Regions from separate parts of the Lysinibacillus sp. NPDC097162 genome, predicted to be linked through region 2. Evidence: predicted binding sites of a transcription regulator. Region 2 holds the regulator's gene; the other holds the start of a gene.
What was found. Region 2 encodes CtsR, which represses protease genes until heat stress. Its sites were predicted from a motif close to ATGGTCAATAAAGGTCAAACA; they were not measured.
Positions count from the first base shown of each region.

Region 1: a site for CtsR is predicted at 1,637-1,657, ahead of clpP (ATP-dependent Clp endopeptidase proteolytic subunit ClpP). Genes of this name have one in related genera too.

Region 1 is NZ_JBIWDT010000004.1:124,608-128,033, forward strand. It holds gene whiA (DNA-binding protein WhiA) at 1-294, shown strand, start outside; gene ACIQXW_RS17350 (HPr family phosphocarrier protein) at 404-661, shown strand; gene clpP (ATP-dependent Clp endopeptidase proteolytic subunit ClpP) at 964-1,551, opposite strand; tRNA gene ACIQXW_RS17360 (tRNA-Arg) at 1,859-1,933, shown strand; gene ACIQXW_RS17365 (basic amino acid ABC transporter substrate-binding protein) at 2,438-3,232, shown strand; gene ACIQXW_RS17370 (amino acid ABC transporter permease) at 3,324-3,426, shown strand, end outside.
Region 2 is NZ_JBIWDT010000006.1:64,709-68,134, reverse strand. It holds gene ACIQXW_RS19795 (class I SAM-dependent methyltransferase) at 58-735, opposite strand; gene ACIQXW_RS19790 (magnetosome magnetite crystal formation protein family) at 860-1,165, shown strand; gene ACIQXW_RS19785 (CtsR family transcriptional regulator) at 1,496-1,966, shown strand; gene ACIQXW_RS19780 (UvrB/UvrC motif-containing protein) at 1,980-2,522, shown strand; gene mcsB (protein-arginine kinase McsB) at 2,519-3,426, shown strand, end outside.

The DNA of each region.
Region 1 (3,426 bases), on a different contig from region 2:
AGTGTTAATCGTATTGTAAACTGCGAAACAGCAAACTTGAATAAAACGATAGGCGCTGCACTACGCCAGGTAGAAAATATTCGCTTTATCGAAAATTCAGTAGGGCTGGATCAGCTGCCTGAAAAGCTTCGTGAAATTGCACGCTTACGTGTGGAATATCAAGATGTAACGTTAAAAGAACTTGGTGAAATGGTATCAAGTGGAACGGTTAGTAAATCAGGAGTTAACCATCGATTGCGTAAAATAGACGAAATAGCAGATGCATTAAGAAGAGGTGAAAAAATAGGCGGTTAAGCTTTCATACAAAAGACAGAAAGCTAGTGCAATCGCTTATTGTTCTTCTACTGCTAAGTGCGGTAATATAAAACTAATAGATGAACGGTAGTGAAGGAGAGAATTGCGAATGACTGAGAAAACAGTCCAGGTAAAATTAAAATTAGGACTACAAGCTAGACAAGCGGCGTTATTTGTACAGGAAGCAAATCGTTTTAGTGCTGATATTTTTCTTGAAAAAGACGAGAAAAAAGTAAATGCCAAATCCATTATGGGTGTAATGAGCTTAGCTATTGCTAAAGGTACAAAGGTTGTTTTAAGCAGTGAAGGTAGCGATGCAGAGCAAGCGGTTACATCATTAGCTGCTATTATTGAAAAAGAAGACTAAGCAAAGCCATGCTTAGCATATTAAAAACAAAAAAACCTCTAAGTCCACGTGACTTAGAGGTTTTTGATCTGCCGCCGTTGAATTCCGCTACGGGTGGATGCTTTCCTCGGACACACCGTAAGCCAAAACCCTCGTTAGCACGCGAATTGTTGCGTCTTACATTGCGTGTATTCCCAAAGCAGTCTAAGTAAATTTTCCCTTGGCAAGCTATTGGCTAGCATGGAAATTGTTTGAGAATTGTTTGCGTGCCTGGCACCTATAAAAAAACCGCTAAGTCGCATGGACTTAACGGTTTTTTCTAATTAGCGTTCGTTACGTACAAAAATATGGTCGATTAAGCCGTATTCTTTTGCGCGTTCAGCTGTCATGAAGTTATCACGGTCAGTATCTCTTGAGATGACTTCTAGTGGCTGACCAGTACGCTCAGATAAAATACCATTTAATTTTTCACGAAGGAATAAAATGCGTTTTGCAGCAATTTCAATTTCAGTCGCTTGACCTTGTGCACCACCAAGTGGTTGGTGAATCATTACTTCTGCATTTGGTAATGCATAGCGCTTACCAGGTTCACCAGCAGCAAGTAGGAAAGCACCCATTGATGCAGCCATACCAATACAAATTGTTTGTACTTTTGGCTTGATGAATTGCATTGTATCGTAGATTGCCATACCAGCTGTAATAGAACCACCTGGTGAGTTAATGTAAAGAGAAATGTCTTTATCTGGATCTTCTGCTTCTAAAAATAGAAGCTGCGCAACAATTGAGTTAGCAACGTTGTCATCAATTGCACTTCCTAATAGGATAATACGGTCTTTTAGTAGTCGTGAATAAATGTCATAAGCACGTTCACCACGACTTGTTTGTTCAATAACTGTAGGAATTAAATTCATGTTAAATCCTCCTTAAAAAGCTAAATTCGAATACTTTTACTGAAATCATCCATTATATTTCAGTTGTAACCTTATCATACACATTATAGTCAGGGAAGGTCAAATATTAACGCTGATATTAAGAAATTAAATCCATAATAAAAATTAATATTTATAGTTGAATTATGGGCAATACGTTTGTATAATAGAAAGGTCGTAAGTTAAAGTACAGTACACTATTTTGTAGGTATGCTTCTACAATGAGGATTATCTACATGATGCTTTACCGTAAAGCCTAAGAGTGAGTACTTTTTTTTTATGTTCAATTGCCCTCGTGGTGTAATGGATAACACGTAAGATTCCGGTTCTTGCACTGGGGGTTCGATTCCCTCCGAGGGCGCCATTTACTGATTTATTGATTTACTTTTATAGCTCGATTCTCCTAATAAGTAGCTTAGCAGCCTTCTTAGTGGAGAAAGAGAGGAATATGGTGGAAATCTGTCCCTTAGGCACTATTCCCATATTTATTCCTTTCTAAACCATCAAAAGCAAGAACTCCAAAAAGTTTTTTAGTGAACATACTGATCGTGAGGCTAGCATGCTAGCCCAAAAGAAGAATCCTATCTGAGGGGATTCTTTTTTTGTGGGCAAAAATATCTAAATTTAGCATAAAAATCATCTTAGAATTGCATAAGTATACATTTTAAGACATAGATATTGTTTTTATTACATAATTTCTCTTCGTTCTGTATAGTAAAATTCATTATTATGAAAAAATAATCACTTTTATGCGAAATCGTATTGTATATCAACTCTATTGACACTATAATTGACCTAATAGTCTAACATTTCCGAATTGATAAAAATGAATTAGTCGGAAAATATTAATCGTTTAGGGGGAAAAATTATGAAAAAACGTTTTTGGACGTTATTGATGATTGTAGCAGCATTTACGCTTGTGCTAGTTGGCTGTGGTGCAAAAGATGATGCATCATCTGGCGACGCAGGTTCTGGTGGCGGCGGCAAGGATAAAGTTTATAAGGTAGGTACAGAGGCTACTTTTGCACCATTTGAATCAATTGACGATAAAGGGAATATTGTAGGATTAGATGTCGATATTTTGCAAGCGATTGCAGACGAAATGGGCATTAAAGTAGAATGGGAAAACATTGGTTGGGAGCCTGTATTCCAAACAATTAAAAATGGTGAAACAGACATCGGTGCATCGGGTATTACTATTAATGAAGAACGTAAGGCTTCATTTGATTTTACAGAGCCATATTATGAATCTCAATTATTAATCGTAGTTAAAGAGGATTCGGATATTACTTCATTAGCAGATTTAAAAGATAAAAAGATTTCAGTACAAATAAATGCAACTGGTCATATGGCTGCAAAAAAATTACAAGGTGATGCAAGCACAAACATTATGGCATTCGAAAGCCAACCTGTTGCTATTCAAGAAATGTTAAACGGTAACGTTGATGCAACAATTGGTGATAATGCAGTTATTTATGAATATATTAAAGCTAACCCAAAAGCAAAACTTAAAGTAATTGAAGATGATGCATTTGAAAAAGAATACTACGGCTTTATGGTGAAAAAAGGCAATACGGAATTATTAAACCTATTAAATGAAGGTCTACAAAAAATTAAAGACAATGGTAAATTAAAAGAAATTACTGGTAAGGACTTTAAGTAATGGATGATGCCGTTAGCCTAATCATGCTAGCGGCACATTTGATTTATTAGCGTATTTAGTAGAGAAATTGATAGGGAAAGTAGGGGTTCTAATGGACATCTTTGATTTACGCTGGGACATAGTTTGGAACTACCGTGATATGTTTATCCGTGGTATTGGTATAACAATCATCTTAACGCTCAGTGGTTATTTTG
Region 2 (3,426 bases):
ACGGAAGATCATTACCTCATGAACTTATAGTACACTACTATATTATACGGATAAAAGTTACTCTTTATAGCATATCCAACCGCCGAATAGTGTCGTTGCAAAAAACCTCGAAGGCTGTGAAAAACCTGCCTGTTGTAAGAGTGTCACTATCGCCTCCTCACGCATAAATGAAAGCGAGCGGATAGATTGCTCCATACTAGCTAATTCCGATGCTGAAAGTTTTGTATGCTGTTGCCAATACGCGCGCCATAGTTCAAATTGCAGCTCTGTTTCAGTTGAGTTCAGTTGACCGTATTTAGAAACAAGGACGAATGGTGCACCTGATTTTAAGCGTTGTGCAATTCCTTTTAATGTAGCAAGTTTCTCCTCATATGATTCAATAAAATGGAGTACTAGTATACAGCTAGCCGCATCAAAGTTCGTAGCAGGCACCGCTGCAGTTAGTATTGTACCTTGTAGTAAAGAAATATCATTTGATAATGATTGAAGACGGTTTTCTGCAATTTCCAACATCGCTTCAGAAGGATCTATTCCGACAAATGACCAATCGGGTCTTTGCTCAGCTAACTGTATAATTTCATTGCCACTACCAGAGCCAACAACTAAAAAACTAGCTTTTTCTTGTAGTGCGGATTGATAAAAAGCTTTCGTTAAACGCAGCATGGCATCGTAACTTGGTAATGTACGTCGGATGCCTTTTTCATATTCGTTAGCAAGTGTGCTATTAAATTCCATCTAGTATCACATACCTTTCAAAAAAATTTTAAAAATTTACGCAGCATTTGAAACTATTTAGCGTATAGTTCCGTAAATAGTAGTATTAATAATAATGACATACCATAAAGGAAGGTTGATATATATGGAAACAAAATGGTCTAAGGTAATCATACATGCCAGCGCGTTTTTTGCGCCATTTTTAGTGCCGATTTTATTTTTCCTAATTAGTTCAGATGAAGAAGTGAAAAGTGTTTCGGTGCAAGCTTTATTGTTCCAAATCGTGATGGGCATTTTAATTGTAATTGCTAGTATCCTATCTTTTGTATTAATCGGTTTACCGTTCTTACTAATTTTCATCGCTATGGTTTACATCGTACCTATTATCGGAATCGTGAAGGCATTTTCAGAGGAACCTTGGCGTTACCCGATAGTTGGACGCTGGGTATAATTTTTAATGACGCAAGTATATGCTATGTGCATATGCTTGCGTTTTTTCTATAAGCAAAAAGGGTACATTATAGGCAAAATCAATTTTAATTATTAGGGACAAGCCTTTTTTAATCGCCAACTCCCTTTTTTACACAGATATAAAAGTACATCATGATTAAGTTAATATGTCCCTGCCGTCTGTTTTTTTGAAGACAATCTGTTAAACAATGCGCTTTACACAAATCATTGTGCGAAATAATTGCAATTATTTTCAAGCGTTTTGTATAATATACTCAAAGATAGTCAAAGATAGTCAAAGTCAGTGAGGTAAGCGAGGTGTATTCCTAAAGTGCGTAATATTTCAGACATCATAGAAGGCTACTTAAAGCAAGTACTTGAATTAGGTGGAGAAGGGCATATTGAAATTAAACGTAGTGAAATTGCTGATAAATTTCAATGTGTGCCCTCACAAATAAATTATGTGATTAATACAAGATTTACAGCTGAGCGGGGTTACCTTGTTGAAAGTAAACGGGGTGGCGGTGGATACATTCGTATTTTACGTGTCCGTGCAAACTCACAAATTGATTTGATAGATGATGTGCTCTTGCAAATTGAAGGGGGAGCCTCGCAAACGGTTGCGGAGGGTGTTGTATATCGTTTGATTGATGAGCAGGTAATTTCGAAGCGAGAAGCGAAATTAATGTTAGCAGCGGTTGATCGTTCGACTTTAGATTTACAACTACCTTTACGGGATAGCATTCGTGCAAAAATTTTGCGAGCGATGTTAACAACCATTAAATATGAAAAGCAAAAATAAAGAGGTGATGGAAATGATTTGCGAACATTGCAAGCAGCGCAATGCGACAGTAACTGTGACACAAGTACAAAATGGGCAGAAGGTGGAACACCATTATTGCGATGTCTGTGCATCACAGTTCCATCCGTTCCATGCAGAGTTTAAACAAGAGCCTGTATCGATTCAACAATTATTATCCAACTGGTTTGGCTCACCTACATGGCAAAAAGTCGGTGAAAAACAGCAAGCGCCACCTCAGCAACAAACATGTCCACAATGTGGATTTACGTATAAGCGATTTTTAAAAGAGGGTAAATTTGGTTGCCCTAGTTGTTATGACACGTTTAGCGAGCATTTGCCAAAGCTGTTTAATCGTATTCAAGCAGGACCACAGCATATAGGTAAAATGCCTGGTGCTCAAAACAATGTTTTTGTCATTAAAAAGCAAATTGAAGATATTCGAAAACGCATGAAGGCTGCAGTGGACGAGGAACAATTTGAGGAAGCGGCGAAGCTTCGTGACGAGGCAAAAAATCTTGAGCAACAGCTACAATTCGAAGGTGGTGATGTGTCATGATGATTGAATCGTTTTTAGAGCGTGCTACACCTGCCTGGATGGATATGGAGGATGATTATTCAGATATCGTCATTAGTACACGCATCCGCCTTGCGAGGAACTTAGATGGTTTTCGTTTCCCTTTAGTTTTCTCGGAAAACGAAGCATTACAGGTAGAGCAGGCTGTCACCCACGCAATACAGGACAGTTCCAAGCTTCAAGAAAGATATTCTTATTTTTCTATAAAAGATTTAACATCGTTACAACGACAAATTTTAGTTGAAAAGCATTTGATTAGTCCACAGCTTGCAAAAAAAGAGCAAGTCGGCGCTATGTTGTTGTCTGAGGATGAATCTATTTGCATTATGGTGAACGAAGAAGACCATTTACGCATTCAATGTATGACGGCGAGTTTTCAACTTCAGAAGGCCTACGAGCAAGCAAATAAGATTGATCGAGCCTTAGAAGGAGCCTTGCCATATGCGTTTCGTGATACTTTTGGATATTTAACAAGTTGTCCAACCAATATTGGTACTGGATTACGTGCTTCTGTTATGATGCACCTTCCCGCGCTTACACTGACAGGTCAGATGAATCAAATCATCAATGCAATGACTCGTTTAGGGATGACCGTTAGGGGTATATACGGTGAAGGTAGTGAAAATTTAGGGAATATTTATCAAGTATCAAATCAAATTACACTAGGAAAAACAGAAGAAGACATTTTAGCAGACATCCAAAGTGTTGCAGAAAAAATAATTCAAAAAGAACGACAAGCAAGAAGCAAGCTAATGGAAAAGGCGGAACTTGCTTTAGAAGATCGTGTATACAGAGCTTTAGGGACATTAACACATGCTCGAATTTTAACGAGTGAAGAAGCTGCTACTTGCATATCAAATGTACGTTTAGGAGTGGATTTGCAGTT